DNA from 2 places in the Clostridium sp. NSJ-145 genome. Region 2 is predicted to be linked to the other one. Evidence: a T-box and tRNA genes for the amino acid it is inferred to sense, from the RefSeq annotation. Region 2 holds a T-box; the other holds one or more tRNA genes.
The links. A T-box is a leader RNA that pairs with one kind of tRNA and senses whether it is charged. The one in region 2 lies ahead of gltX (glutamate--tRNA ligase), so its partner is inferred to be a tRNA-Glu.
Positions count from the first base shown of each region.

Region 1: it encodes a tRNA-Glu, which carries the amino acid that the T-box ahead of gltX (glutamate--tRNA ligase) is inferred to sense. The anticodon was not compared.

Region 1 is NZ_JAJNOS010000015.1:28,490-36,743, reverse strand. It holds gene LQE93_RS13270 (ATP-binding protein) at 1-729, shown strand, start outside; tRNA gene LQE93_RS13265 (tRNA-Thr) at 875-949, opposite strand; tRNA gene LQE93_RS13260 (tRNA-Asp) at 982-1,058, opposite strand; tRNA gene LQE93_RS13255 (tRNA-Val) at 1,063-1,138, opposite strand; tRNA gene LQE93_RS13250 (tRNA-Glu) at 1,148-1,222, opposite strand; tRNA gene LQE93_RS13245 (tRNA-Thr) at 1,229-1,303, opposite strand; tRNA gene LQE93_RS13240 (tRNA-Asp) at 1,329-1,405, opposite strand; tRNA gene LQE93_RS13235 (tRNA-Val) at 1,411-1,486, opposite strand; tRNA gene LQE93_RS13230 (tRNA-Glu) at 1,496-1,570, opposite strand; gene LQE93_RS13225 (hypothetical protein) at 1,691-2,290, opposite strand; gene LQE93_RS13220 (NAD(P)/FAD-dependent oxidoreductase) at 2,792-4,036, shown strand; gene LQE93_RS13215 (acyl-[acyl-carrier-protein] thioesterase) at 4,184-4,927, opposite strand; gene LQE93_RS13210 (DUF1858 domain-containing protein) at 5,078-5,260, opposite strand; gene LQE93_RS13205 (replicative DNA helicase) at 5,400-6,737, opposite strand; gene lonC (Lon family ATP-dependent protease) at 6,869-8,254, opposite strand, start outside.
Region 2 is NZ_JAJNOS010000008.1:89,656-97,909, forward strand. It holds gene LQE93_RS08770 (NCS2 family permease) at 1-1,008, shown strand, start outside; T-box leader at 1,126-1,300, shown strand; gene gltX (glutamate--tRNA ligase) at 1,459-3,120, shown strand; gene LQE93_RS08780 (hypothetical protein) at 3,369-3,521, shown strand; gene LQE93_RS08785 (hypothetical protein) at 3,659-3,796, shown strand; gene LQE93_RS08790 (glutamine--tRNA ligase/YqeY domain fusion protein) at 3,986-5,644, opposite strand; gene LQE93_RS08795 (DUF1540 domain-containing protein) at 5,933-6,247, shown strand; gene LQE93_RS08800 (CPBP family intramembrane glutamic endopeptidase) at 6,427-7,269, shown strand; gene LQE93_RS08805 (5-formyltetrahydrofolate cyclo-ligase) at 7,262-7,837, shown strand; gene thrS (threonine--tRNA ligase) at 7,874-8,254, opposite strand, start outside.

The sequences.
Region 1 (8,254 bases), on a different contig from region 2:
TATCCTACAGATTATCTGACACTTCATTATCAATGCCCAAAATGCCAAGATACTGGTTATATAGGAACTAAGAGATGTAGTTGCTTTAAAACTAAACTTGTAAATTTATATTATGAAACTTCTAAATTATCAAATAACTTAGCTACTTGCAATTTTAATAACTTTGATATAAGGTTATTTTCTTCTGAAAATAGCGGTAATTATAAAAATTCTCAACGTAAAAACATGGAGAAAATTTATGAGTTTGTAAGAGGTAATTATTTAGCTAATTTCGATACAGATAATACTAACCTTTTATTTTATGGTGAATCAGGAAATGGTAAAACATTTTTATCTTGGTGTATTGCTAAAGAGTTATTAGATAAAGGATATCTAGTTATCTATAAGACATCTAACGATTTAATAAGAGACTTAAGAGAAATAACTTTCAATAATAACTATGTACTTGAAGATTTATTAATAAATTGTGATTTACTAATAATAGACGACTTAGGAGCTGAACAAGTAACAGACTTTTCTACTAATGAATTATTTAACTTAATAAATAAAAAGTTATTAAATAATAAAAAGATGATTATATCAACAAATTTAAATCTTCCAGATATAGAAAAAAGTTATACTACTAGAGTTTATTCTCGTTTAGTTGGTAATTTCACTTTCTTTAAGTTTTACGGTAATGATGTTAGAATAAAGCTTAATCTTGCAAGAATGAGATCTCAACAACAATAAATAATAAGAAAGACGCTTTACTTAAATTAATAATAAATCTTTAAACTATTAATTTTACAAAGTAAAGTGTCTTTTTTTATAAATAAATTTAATTTTTGTATTATAATATAAAAACAAAAAAACTCTAGAATTATCTAGAGTTTCATGGAGCTGGTGATCGGAGTCGAACCAACAACCTGCTGATTACAAGTCAGCTGCTCTGCCATTGAGCCACACCAGCATAAATATTATATTTTATCACCAAAATTAAATTGGCGACTCAGAAGGGGCTCGAACCCTCGACCTCCGGCGTGACAGGCCGGCACTCTAACCAACTGAGCTACTGAGCCATTATGGTGGAAACAACAGGGATCGAACCTGTGACCCTCTGCTTGTAAGGCAGATGCTCTCCCAGCTGAGCTATGCTTCCGTATTAAAATGGTGACCCCTAGGGGAATCGAACCCCTGTTACCACCGTGAAAGGGTGGTGTCTTGACCGCTTGACCAAGGGGCCATATAATGGAGCTGGTGATCGGAGTCGAACCAACAACCTGCTGATTACAAGTCAGCTGCTCTGCCATTGAGCCACACCAGCATATTATATAGTTTTTTTAAAAAATTGGCGACTCAGAAGGGGCTCGAACCCTCGACCTCCGGCGTGACAGGCCGGCACTCTAACCAACTGAGCTACTGAGCCATTTATGGTGGAAACAACAGGGATCGAACCTGTGACCCTCTGCTTGTAAGGCAGATGCTCTCCCAGCTGAGCTATGCTTCCATATTAAAATGGTGACCCCTAGGGGAATCGAACCCCTGTTACCACCGTGAAAGGGTGGTGTCTTGACCGCTTGACCAAGGGGCCTAGGTTTCTTGCTCGTTCTCTGCCGAGCACATTAACTATAATACATAAAATTAAATATGGTGTCAACACTTTTTAAAAACTTTTTTTTATTTTTTATTTTTAGCTTATCACTATCCACCCTTAAGTCAGCATTTTTACTGGCTTTTCAGCACTTTTATTTTTTTCTACTTTTTTTAAATTTTCTATTGCCATACCATATCTACTTAATGAATCTTCTTTTAATTTTATTTCATTTTGTATTTTTTCAATTTCAAAAAGACACATTTCAAAAAATTCATCTTTATTAATTTCATCTAAAGTTATATTAAATCCTATTTTTTTAAAGTTTTGTCCTACAGCTAAAATTTTAACTGGAATACTATTATTTATAACAGCTATTATTTCTTTTTCCCAAACACCTCTTTTATTTACATTATGTTTATCTCTTAGTAAGTTTAAATTTTTAAATTCAATATTTAATTGTGATTCTATAATTTCTAAAAGAGCCTTATATAGTGCTACTGATATTCCTCTATTTAATTTTATTTTTAAAAAATCATTATATTTTATTAAAAATTCATCTACTTCACTTTCTGTGATAAATTCTATCTCATTATTATCAAATACCTTAATACCTTTACTATTAGGATAATTTACTACTACTTGATCATAATTCATCCTTCTAACCTTAAACTCTTTTTCATAATCCTCTAAAGTTTGGTCAATAATTTTAACTAACAATACTCTCACCTCTCAATATAGTATTCCATAGTTTTTTTACTAATATTACTGTGATAGAATTAAGTGAGCTTCCAAATTTCAATTTGGTTAAGCGAACTTACACCTACGAGCGTATGCGAGTAGTGTGTTTCCTTAAACTATTTAATTTTAAATTTAGTTGGTGAAACTTACTCATTCAATCGTATATGAGTATGAGTTTTCTTTAATTCTCCAAATTTTAATTTTGGTAGGCTAACTTAAACCTACAAACATATGCCAGTAGTGTATTTCATTTAGTATTGTTAAATTTTAATTTGCTTTATGAAAATTACACAATATATAGTTAAAAGATAAAAGTTACGAGTTATATATTTAGATTAAAATTAATTTTCTTAAAATATATATTTTCAATAAACTAAATAATAGTTTTATCTCAACTATTAACTTTTGATCATTAACTCTTAACTAAAAAAGTATTTCAAACTTTTTATATAAAACTAATATTAAAGGAGTGTTCTTATTTTGATATATCATGATTTAATAATCGTCGGTGGTGGAGCTTCTGGAATGATAGCTGCTATAACTGCTAAAGATTTTGGGATAGATGTAGCCATTGTTGAAGGTACTGATAGAGTTGGAAAAAAAATATTAACTACAGGAAATGGTAGATGTAATATATCTAATAGATGTGTTGCTGAACCTTTTATTAATTATCATAGTAATTGTGATAATTTCTTTTCGTCTGTTTTAAGTCAATTTGGTGTAGATGATACATTAAATTATTTTTTATCTTTAGGTCTTCCAATAGTTCCTCTAAAAGGAGGAAAATTATATCCACAGTCCCTTCAAGCCTCTTCAGTTGTGGATATTTTAAAAATGTCACTAGAAGATAGAAACATACCTTTATACACAAGCTGCAAAATAAAAGATATCCACAAGGGAAAAGTTTTTAAATTATCCACAAGTAATGAAGAATATAAATTATTCACATGTGAAAACTTAATATTAGCCTGTGGAGGAAAATCTGCTCCAAAAACAGGATCAGATGGTTCTGCATATTATTTAGCAAAAAATTTAGGACATTCAATAACAAAGCTTTTACCTGGAATAGTTCAATTAAAATTAAAATATGAACATCTTAAAGCACTTTCAGGCGTTAAATTTGATGGCTATGCAAAATTATTTGTAGATGATAAAGAAGTCAAAGAAGATTTTGGTGAAATATTATTCACTGATTACGGTATTTCTGGTCCTCCGATACTTCAAATATCAGCTTTAGCGTCTCAAGCTACTAGCAATAGCAAAAAAACAGAAGTTATTGTTGACCTTATGCCAAACTATACAAAAGATGAGTTAATAGATTTCTTAGAATGTCATTTTGCTCTTCTTTCTCATAGACCTATAATAAATGCTTTCATAGGCGTAATAAACAAAAAAATAATACCTGTTCTTTTAAAAGAATGCGGTATTACTGATTTACATATGCCATGTTATGAACTTTCTTGGAAAGAAAAAAACAAATTAATTCAAACGCTAAAAGGTTGGAAATTTACTTGTATCGGTACAAATGATTTCAATCAAGCTCAAGTAACTATTGGAGGAGTTGATGCTTCTGAAATTAATCCAGATACATTAGAATCTAAGATAGTTCCTAATCTATATTTTGCTGGTGAGCTTATAGATGTTCACGGAGATTGTGGTGGATTTAATCTACAATGGGCTTGGAGTTCTGGATATGTAGCTGCAAAATCAATTGCAAATAAGTAATGGCAAATTAACAAATGGCAAATTAACAATGGTAAGTGGCAAATTAAATAGTGAACCTGCTTTGCAGTTTCTTAAAAATATTTTTAAAAAGTCATCATAACTGACTTTATTCATCAATTTGCCATTCTCCATTTGTCATTTACCATTCTATTTATCCCATTTTGATATTAATGTTGTTAATTCTTTTCCCTCTGCATTTTCTATCTTATGTAAAATAATATATTGATCATCATTTTCTTTAATTTCACATATTGATTTTATTTCATCTCCATAGGAACATTCCTTCTCGAAGACTACGCTTAATTCAACTAAGTTATTTTTATATAATATCTCTACCGGTATTGATTCTAATGCCCATTCTATATATTTAACATTATTAACGTGTGTATTAGAATCTATATCAGTATATCTTACTTTAAATTCTTTTGAGTACATTTCCTCTTTCAATTTTTCTAATTTTGAAACATTTATATTGCACTCTTCTTCTTCACTAACACCATAAAACTCATATTGCTCTACAGGTATTCTTACCGCTCTTCTCTTATTAATATCTATCAATAAAAATATTCCAACTGCTTCAACAATTTTATTACCTTCTTCATCAAATATTTCATATAATCTTGATGCATAAAATTTCTTAAATCCCAAAGCATTTGTAGCTACTCTAATCTTTTCTCCATATTTAGGATATCTATTTATCTTTACATCATACTTACAGAATACCCATGCCAAATTTCTTTCTGTCATATAATCAATTCCTACACCAAGCTTCTCTGATTGCTTCGTTCCTATGTCTGTAAAGTAATTAACTATAGATTCAATTTTGCATTGTAATTTTACATCAACATCATAATAATGAATCTCATATTCTCTTTCAAATCTTTTTCCCACTTAATACGCCCACTTTCCATTAATTTATTGCTAAACATATTTTACCACATAAATTTTATAATATTAAAATTCTAAATTAAGTTTATAATTTAATTTTTATAAAATAATAAAAAAGCCAGCAATGCTGACTTTAAAATACCATATATACTATTATCTATTTAGAGCATCTAATAACTCATTTAAATCTATACCATGAACTCTTGCAGCCTCTTCCACCGTCTCTGCTTGAGCAGATGGACACCCTACGCATCCCATTCCGAATTGCATAAGTACATCAGCTTTATTAACATTAGCCTTTATAACTTCACCAATAGTCATTTCCTTAGTAATCAATACATTCACCTATCCTTTAATAGTGTTTTTATTAATAATTAAATATATTCTATACAAGTTCTCATAATATTTCAAGGTGATTTCTAAATTAAAAAGATGCTTTCTTAATATAAGCATCTTTTTAATATTTTAATATTATTTATTCTTTATGAACTAAATCTAAATCTGCAAATTTAGAGTGTGCTCCAATCCAAGCCATTTTAACAGTTCCAACCGGGCCGTTTCTTTGCTTAGCTATAATACATTCACCAATTCCTTTGTCTTCACTTTCCTTATTATAGTATTCATCTCTATATAAGAACATAACTACGTCAGCATCCTGCTCAATTGATCCTGACTCTCTTAAGTCAGATAGCATTGGTCTGTGGTCAGCTCTTTGCTCTGGTGCACGAGATAACTGTGATAAAGCTATAACTGGGCACTCCATCTCCTTAGCTAATGCCTTAATAGATCTTGATATTTCCGATACTTCTTGTTGTCTATTATCACTACCTGAGCTACCAGACATAAGTTGTAAGTAGTCTATAAGTATCATATCAATACCATGTTCCATTTTTATCTTTCTACACTTAGATCTCATTTCCATAACGCTAAGACCTGCTGTATCATCTATATACACTTTTGCCTTAGATAATGGTCCTGTAGCTCTCGCAATTCTTTCCCAGTCATCATCATCTAAATTACCAGTTCTAAGTTTTAACATATCAACATTTGCTTGAGAGCATAATAACTTATAAGCTAATTGCTCCTTAGACATTTCCAGAGAAAATATAACTACACTCTTCCCCTCTTTTAATGCTGCATTCTCAGCTATATTAAGTGAGAAAGTTGTTTTTCCCATTGAAGGTCTGGCTGCTATAAGCACCATATCACCTTTTTGGAATCCAGATGTTTTTGCGTCTAGGTCTTTTATCCCAGATCCAACCCCTGTTATTGCTCCTCTGTTATTAAATAATCTTTCTATTTCTAAAAATCCTCTTTCAAGAACGTTTGATAATGGTTCATACTCTTTAGAGTCTTTCTTTTCAGCTATATCAAACATCTTCTTTTGAGCTATATCAATAACCTTTCCTACATCATCACCGCTATTATAACTTTCCTCTATGATTGCTGTAGATGCCTTAATTAGCTTTCTCAAAGTAGATTTTTCTTCAACTATTTTTATATATGAACTTAAGTTGGCCGTTGTTGGTACAGAAGCACTTAACTCTGATATATAAGTAACTCCACCAGCTTTATCTAAGTTATCAGTAGTCTTTAAATATTCTAATAATGTTACTAAGTCTACAGCCATATCTTGCGAAAACATATGCTGTATAGCCTTATATATTATTTTATGACCATCTCTATAAAAGTCATCTTCTTTAAGCTTTTCAAGAACTTTTGCTATAGCGCTCTTATCTATTATCATAGCACCTATAACAGACTGTTCAGCTTCAATACTCTGTGGTAAACTTCTCATCATTGGTGTTTCCATATAAGTAACCCTCCCTCCTAAGTATTCTAAATTTATTATAACAAAATCTAAAGAAATTTATATTATGTATATTAAAATTCTTTTTTTCACACAATAAAATTAAGCTTCCTACTAAGGAAGCTTAATCCACATTACTTCTCAAATACTATCTCCATAAGTTCCTCTATATTAGTTATAGATTTAACTTCTATATCACTAAGCCCTAGAGGGACTTCTTTTTCATTATCTTTAGGGACAGCAACAAGTTTAATTCCTTTTCTTCTAGCACCATATATTTTTTCAAATATACCACCAACTGGCTTCACAGTACCTCTTAATGAAATCTCACCTGTAATAGCAATGTCTTGACGTATTGGTCTATTAGTAAGAGCACTAATTATACAAACAGTTATAGCTGCTCCTGCTGAAGGCCCATCTATCTTTCCTCCACCAATTACATTAACGTGTATATCATAATCTCTTATATCTTTTTCAGTAATCTTTCTTATAACAGAAGCTGCATTAAATACAGAATCCTTTGCCATTGAACCTGCTGTATCATTAAACTTAATAGTTCCTGCACCTTTTTTTCTTGCAGGGAATACAGCTGCTTCAATCTCTATAGTAGATCCTACAAATCCACTTACTCCTAATCCATATACATGCCCTACTTCAGAACTGTCTAAATTATCTATTCTTTCATAAGGTAAATATCTACCTATAGATAATACCTCTTCTACATCGCTTATCTTTATTATTCCTTTTGTATCTTCCCCTTGAGAGTTATATAAAGAATATCCATAAGCATCTGATAATATATTTACAGCTCTTCTACCTTCAATAGTATATTGACTAATAAGCTTTGCAACACCATCTTCTAAAGTTACTTCTAACTTTTTAGCTGCATTTTCAATTATTCCTTCTATATCTGTAGCAGATAATGGCTCAAAATAAACCTCTGTACATCTTGATCTTAAAGCTGGATTAATTTCACTTGGATCTTTAGTCGTAGCCCCTATTAAAACAAAATCAGCCGGTGCTCCATTATCAAATAAATATTTTATATATTTTGGTATGTTTTCATCATCTGGATCATAGTAAGATGATGAAAACTCTACTCTTTTATCTTCTAAAACTTTTAAAAGTTTATTTTGAAGTATTTCATCTAATTCACCGATTTCATCAATGAATAAAACTCCACCATGTGCATCTGTAACTAAACCTGGTTTTGGTTCAGGTACACCTATCTCAGCTAAATCTTTCTTACTACCTTGATATATAGGATCATGTACTGAGCCTAATAGAGGATTCGTTATTTCTCTCGGATCCCATCTTAATGTTGTTCCATCAACTTCAACAAACTTTGATTCCTCATCAAAAGGCGTAAATTTAAGTTTTTTAGCTTCTTCTAAAGCAAGTCTTGCTGCTGATGTCTTACCTACTCCTGGAGGCCCATAAAGGATTATATGCTGTGGGTATGGAGATGCCATCTTTGATATTAATGACTTAACAGCTCTCTCTTGCCCAACAATCTCTTC
Region 2 (8,254 bases):
TGGCAAACTGCTATGGCAGGAGTTTTGGCATCAGGAATAATCTTTATAATTTTATCTATAACAGGATTTAGAGAAACAGTAATTAAGGCAATTCCTAATAATCTTAAATATGCAGTAAGTGCAGGAATTGGACTTTTTATAGCTTTTATTGGATTTAAAAATGCTGGAATAGTAGTAGCAGATCCAGCAACATTTGTAGCATTAGGAAATTTAACTGAACCATCAGTATTGTTGGCGATATTTGGGTTAATAGTTATGGCAGTGTTAATGGTGAGAGGAAATAAAATAGCTATATTTATTGGATTGGTTGTAACAGTATGTGTTGGTATGATATTTGGATTAGTAGATGTACCAAAAGCAATAATTTCTATACCACCATCAATAGCGCCTACTTTTGGAGTAGCAGTTAAGAATTTAGGTAATATCTTTAATCCACAAATGATTATGGTTATATTCACATTCTTATTTATGGACTTTTTTGATACTGCTGGAACAATTGTAGCAGTAGGTTCAAAAATAGGTTTAATTAAGAAAGATGGTTCTGTAGAAGGTGGTTCAAAAGCATTATTGGCAGATTCTGTTGCTACTTGCGTGGGAGCTGTTTTAGGAACAACTAATACAACATCTTATTCAGAATCTTTGTCAGGAATAGCAGTTGGGGCTAAAACTGGATTTTCAAGTGTAGTTGTTGGAGTAATGTTCTTAATATCTTTATTCTTTTCACCATTGTTATCGGTAATAACCACTCAAGTTACAGCACCTGCTTTAATAATAGTAGGATCATTGATGTTTATGTCTGTAGCAGATGTTGAATGGAACAAGAGTGAAATAGCAATATCATCATTTTTGACTATAATATTAATGCCTTTAACATACAGTATAGGGGAAGGAATTGCATTTGGATTCTTGACATATGTAATACTTATGTTAGCAAAGAAAAAATATAAGGAAGTACATCCGGTAATGTATGGATTAGCTGTATTGTTTATTATTTACTTTATAATTTAAAAAATAATTTATCATTTGTCATTTTTAATTTGTAACTGATTTACTCTTTACAATAAAAATGCATAATTGTATAATTAATCTGGTATATGTGAATAATATACCAAAGAGATAATTTTATATAAAGCGATGAAAAAGAAGAGTAAGCACTTAATTAAATCAAAGAGAGTTAGGGCTGGTGAGAACCTGATATTTAATAATGCTGAAGGAAGCTTTGGAGCTATATTTTCAATTAAGTGGGTTAGTAATAACCAATTTAGGTGGTAACGCGGAAGATATGTCTTTCGTCCTAAAGAATTTTTTAGGACGAAAGACTTTTTTATTTTAAAATATAAAAATTAAGAAATAATATAAAACAATATATATTAAAAATAAAGAACTCTATATGAGCTTTATCATAAAGTCTTAATTTTTAAATCTTAACTATTAATTGTAGAAAGAGGAGAGAACAAAATGGCATTTGAAAAATTAGCAGAATTAATATTCCCTAATATTGATAAGACACCTCAATATTATATTGAAAAGTATCCTAAAAGAAATTTAAAAGAAGGTGCTGTAGTATGTAGATATGCACCATCTCCAACAGGGTTTCAACATATTGGAGGAGTATTTGCAGCTTTAATAAATGAAAGATTAGCAAGTCAAACTGAAGGAGTATTTTTCTTAAGAATAGAAGATACAGACCAAAAGAGAGAAGTTGAAGGAGCTATTGAAGATACAATTGCTACAATGCATAATTTTGGTATGGACTTCAGTGAAGGAATGACTGGGCAAGATACTTCAAAAGGTGAATATGGTCCATATAGACAAAGTGAAAGAGCTGAAATATATAAAACTTTTGCTAAAGATTTACTATTAAAAGGATTAGCTTATCCATGTTTCTGTACTCCAGAAGAATTAGCTGAATTAAGAGAAAGACAAGTAGCTAATAAGATAACTCCAGGATACTATGGAGAATATGCTAAATTCAGAAATATAACTGAAGAAGAAGCTATAGAAAGAATTAATAACGGAGAAAGCTATATTTTAAGATTAAAATCACCAGGAAATATTGAAAATAGAGTTGAGTTCCATGATTTAATTAAAGGTGATATTTCTTTCCCAGAAAACAATCAAGATGTTGTTATAATTAAAGGTGATGGACTTCCAACATATCACTTTGCTCACGCAATAGATGATTATTTAATGAGAACAACTCATGTTATAAGAGGAGAAGAATGGTTATCATCACTTCCAATACATGTTCAATTATTTGATGTTTTAGGATTCGAAAGACCAAATTATGCTCATATTCCAACAATAATGAAACAAGAAGGTGGATCTAAGAGAAAACTTTCTAAGAGAAAAGATGCTGAAGCTGCAGTTTCTTATTATAAAGAAGTAGGATATCCAACAGTATGTGTTATTGAATACTTATTAAATATCGTAAATTCAACATATGAAGAATGGAGAGCTGAAAATCCAACTGCTGATTATCACGAATTTAATGTTCAATTAGAGAAAATGAGCAAGAGTGGAGCATTATTTGATTTAGTTAAATTAAATGACGTTTCTAAAGATGTTATAGCTAGAATGCCAGCAAACGAAGTATATGCTCAATATACAGCATGGGCTAAAGAATTTGATAAAGAAATGTATGACCTAGTAACTTCAAATGAAGCTATGGCAAAAGAAGTATTTAATATAGATAAAGAAGGTCCAAAGCCAAGAAAAGATTTTGCTAAATGGGATGAAGTTAAAGACAAAATATTCTATTTCTTTGATGAATTATTCTACAATGAGACAGCAGAACAAGTAGAACTTCCAAAGACTTTATCATTAGAAAATGCTAAAGCTATAATCGAAGAATATGCTAAGAGATTTACTTTTAATATAGGAAGCCAAGAAGCTTGGTTTGAAGAGTTAAAAGTAATAGGAGCAGAGCTTGGATATTGCGCAAATAGAAAAGAGTACAAAGCTAATCCAGATGCTTTTAAAGGAATGATTTCAGATGTTGCTGGAGCAGTAAGAAGTGCATTATCACACAGAACTAATACTCCAGACCTTTATACTATAATGCAAATTATGGGTGAAGAAAAGGTAAGAGAAAGATTTGAAAGATTTTTAAGTTTATAATATATTAGATATTTATAAGATATAAGAATTCTCTACTTAGTTAGAGAGTTCTTATTTTTTATTTATATAATTTTATAATGGTATAAATTTAATATTATTGGAAGAGAACATTACAATGCTATTTTAAACAATTAATACAAGGTATTACGAAGAGAATAATGTACAAACTATTATTGTAGCGGTGGTAGAACTAAGTATTAGACTTGGCTGTATCAGGGCTAAATATATTTTAAAGAGGTGCTTTGTATATGAGTAAAAATGCAAATTGTGGATGTAATAAGGCGCAAAAATCAGCAGGCAACAATCAGTGGGCATCACCAGCTAGTGTACAATCAAGTATTTATGATAATTGTAAATGTAATAAAAAACAAGAGAAAACAGCAACTAATAATCAATGGTAATGCTTAAATAAATATAAAACTATATAAAATATAAATGTATTAAATTTTAATACATAACTTTATAAATAATTTCCATGTATTAAGATGAACTTAAAGAACATACTATTAATGAAACTTAATGAAGGAGGAGATTTCTAATGCATAATTATTGTAAAACAGCTACAAATAACGCATGGGCATCAAAACCTACATCAAGTTTAAATAGTTGTCAAAGTTGTAGGAGTCATAAAGAAGAAAAAACTGCTACAGATAATAAATGGACATCTACAAAATAGATTTGGCGACTCAGAAGTTGGTAATAACCCGTTACCTTACTTCTACTAATTCAATCATTTCACCTTACTAAGATGAGGTAGTCAACGGAGATGGGTATAAAATGAATCTTTGAGAAATTAATTAATTTCAATATAATTTTCATAATTTATATTCATACAAAAAAAGAGGTGGCCAGTGGCCACTTCTTTTTATAATTTAAATGATGATTTTAAAGGTACGATTCTATTAAACACTAATTTTTCAGATGTAGTATATTTAGAATCTACTGTAAAGAATCCGTTTCTAACCATTTGGAACTTATCTAGTGGACTTGCATTTTCTACAGCTACTGGTTCAATAAATCCTTGTAAAATTTCCATTGAGTTAGGATTTATTTGTTCTAAGAAGTGTTTACCTTCATTTCCTTCTTGATCATCTAATATTAATGGCTCATATAATCTAAATTCAGCAGGTTTTGCAGTTTTAGCATCTACCCAATGTATAGTAGCTTTAACCTTTCTTCCAGTGAATCCTGAACCACTTTTAGTTTCTGGATCATAAGTACAGTGAACTTCGATAACTTCACCATTTTCATCTTTTATTACATCAGTACATTTTACAAAATAAGCACCTTTTAATCTAACTTCGTTACCAGGGAATAATCTAAAGTACTTTTTAACCGGTTCTTCCATAAAATCTTCTCTTTCGATATATAGCTCTCTAGAGAATGGAACTAATCTCTTACCGAAAGATTCATCTTTAGCGTTATTTTCTATTTCTAACATTTCTGTTTGATCTTCAGGATAGTTAGTTATAACTAATTTTAAAGGTCTTAAAACAGCCATTGCAAGTGGAGCTTTCATTTGTAAATCTTCTCTTATGAAATAGTCTAACATTTGAGAATCTACTATTGAGTTAGCTTTAGCAACACCTATGGCAGAGCAGAAGTTTCTTAATGCTTCTGGCGTACATCCTCTTCTTCTAAGACCTGATATAGTAGGCATTCTTGGATCATCCCATCCATCAACAACACCTTCATCAACTAATTGTTTAAGCTTTCTCTTACTCATAACAGTATTAGTCATGTTTAATCTAGCAAATTCTATTTGTCTTGGAATTGACTCCATTTCACATTCCTTAACAACCCAATCATAAAGAGGTCTATGATCTTCAAACTCTAAAGTACAAATAGAGTGAGTTACAGATTCAATAGCATCTTCTAATGGATGAGCAAAGTCATACATTGGATAGATACACCACTTATCGCCTGTATTATGATGAGTAGCGTGAGCTATTCTATAAATTATAGGATCTCTCATGTTCATATTAGGAGAAGCCATATCTATTTTAGCTCTTAAAACTTTTTCTCCATCTTTAAATTCACCTTTTCTCATTCTTTCGAATAAATCAAGGTTTTCTTCAACTGATCTACTTCTATATGGACTTTCTTTACCAGGTTCAGTTAATGTTCCTCTATATTCTTTAGCTTCTTCAGGTGTTAAATCACAAACGTAAGCTAATCCTTTTTTTATTAATAAAACAGCTCTGTTATACATTTCTTCAAAGTAATCAGATGCAAAGTAAAGAGCATCCCAGTTTCCACCAAGCCATTTAACATCTTCTTTTATTGATTCAACATATTCAGTATCTTCTTTAACTGGATTAGTGTCATCAAATCTTAAGTGAGTTTTACCTTTAAATTCTTCAGCTAATCCAAAGTTTAAAAGTATTGATTTAGCATGACCTATATGAAGATAACCATTTGGTTCTGGTGGGAAACGAGTTATTATTTCTTTATGCTTTCCACTATTAAGGTCTTCTACAATTATATTTCTTATAAAATTAGAAGAATTAATTTCATTTGACATAGTATTACCTCTCCTATTATCATATTTTAGTTTATTTTGAAATTAAAAGTTAATAAATATTATAAATACAACTTATTATTTAATCAAATTTCAACGGTTAAACTATATATTTTATATATTTACTATTAATAATAATTTTAATCTAATATAAGTAAAAAAGAAAGTAACCTTTATATAAAAAGTTATATAAATACAATAAAATCGACAATAAAATTATAGATGTGAATAAAAGAATCAATATTTCTAAAAATATAAATAAGACTCATATGTATTTTTAGGAGGTATAATATGACCAATTTAATTTGTAATGTAGAAAGTTGTATACATAATAATTCTGCATGCTGTTGTAAAGAAGGAATAACAGTAGGAGGGTCTGAAGCATCTTCGGCCTCAGCAACATGTTGTGATAGTTTTGAAGAAAAGCATGGAGCTTTCACAAGTAATTTTGAAGCACCTCATGGAAGCTTAAATGTTCAATGTGAAGCTGAAAATTGTACATATAATGAGAATCGTATGTGTGCAGCAGAAGCAATACATATTGCTGGCATGAATGCATGTACAACTGGAGAAACTGAATGTAATAGCTTTGTACCAAAACTTTAAGTTTGACCTAAATAAAAGAGGATTATTGTTTTACGACAAAGTGGAGGTTTTCACTTGTCGTAGACAATTTGCATTATACAAAGTATATTTTCATTTAGCGTAGCAATTTTTAATGTGGCGAAGCTACAGTATTGTGTGTATAATTAATTGTATAATAATAACAATTTAAAGGGTGAATAATGAAATTAAATTATATTAAAAACTTAAACGAAGGAAGTCTAGAAATTAAACCTATTACTTTTTGGAAGGCTATAATACTATCATTTATTTTTGATATAACTTATAGTTTTGTATATACTCCTATAAGTATATTCGTAGAGTTTTATAGAGATATGTTCTTTATGAATAGCTGGAGTGAAAATTTATTAACAACTATAACAGATTTTATTTATCAATATGGAATTATGTTAGTTATTATAGTGTTAATTAATAGAAGTTTTAAAACTAATGGAAATGTATTATATGATGAAAAAATCTCTAAGAAAAAGTACTTAGCTGGAGTAGGTATGATAGTTGGATATATATGTATTACCTATGGAGTATTTGATTTTCTATTATATTCATTGCCAACTCTAAATGAGGGGCTATATGAATATTTAGAAGAATATCTTTTGAATACATCATATATTTTTATATTTATTTCAAGCTGCATTATGGCTCCGTTCTTTGAAGAGATATTATATAGAGGAATATTGTTAAATGGATTATTAAAAAAGTATAGTTATAAAAAAGCAATAATATATTCAGCGCTTATATTTGGTATAGCTCATATGAATTTACCACAAGGAATAAATGCATTTCTTCTAGGTGTAATTATTGGACTAGCCTACTATTATACAAGATCAATTTATGTTTGTATGGGTATGCACTTTGCTAATAATTTTTTAGTTAATTTTGTAGTATATCCAGAATCAAGATTATGGACAATAATTTTGTTTATAGTAATTCCTATAATAGGACTAATTATTTTTATCAAATCTTTTAGGACAATAAAGAATAATAAAGGAATTGAAAATGTATAAAAACATCATTAGAAAAAAGGTATTAGACTTAAGACATAATTTAAAAAAAGAAGAAAAGAAGAGGTTAGATAGGATAATATATGAATCAGTAATAGAAAATGATCTATATATAAATGCCAACAAGATTTTTATATATGTAAGCTATAATAATGAAGTAGATACAATAGATATAATTAAAAATTCAATAGATAATAATAAATCAGTTTATGTGCCTAAGATTAATATAGAAGATAAAACTATGAAGTCAGTAGAAATTCACAGTTTAAATGAACTAAGTGTTAATAAGTATGGTATTTTAGAACCTAATATTGTGGATAAAAATAATACTGAAGAAAAATTTGATATCATAATAATGCCTGGAATAGCATTTGATAGTGATGGTAATAGAATCGGATATGGTGGGGGATATTACGATAAATATATTTCAAATTTAAATTATGATGTAGTTAAGGTAGCATTGGCATATAATTTTCAGATGGTGAATTATATAAAAGCAGAAGAGCATGATATTAAAGTAAATTATATATTTACTGATAAAGAAATGATTTATATAGAAAATACAATTTAGAAATAAAAAAGAGGCTGAAAATCAGCCTCTAAATTTTTATCTTTCTTTGTTAGCAATTTCAGTTTTAATTCTTTCAACGAATGAATCTAATGCAATTGCACCTTCATCATCGTTCTTTCTACTTCTTACTGCAACTTCATTGTTTGCAGCTTCCTTTTCTCCAACAACTAGGATATAAGGAACTCTTTCAAGTCTAGCTTCTCTTATTTTATAACCAATCTTTTCAGTTCTGTGGTCAACTTCAACTCTAACACCATTGTTTCTTAAAGTTCTAACTACGCTATCAGCATAATCAGCATATTTATCTGAAAGTGGAAGAACTTTTACTTGAACTGGAGCCATCCATGTTGGGAATGCACCAGCATATTTTTCTATTAAAGTTGCAATAGTTCTTTCATAACATCCGATTGAAGATCT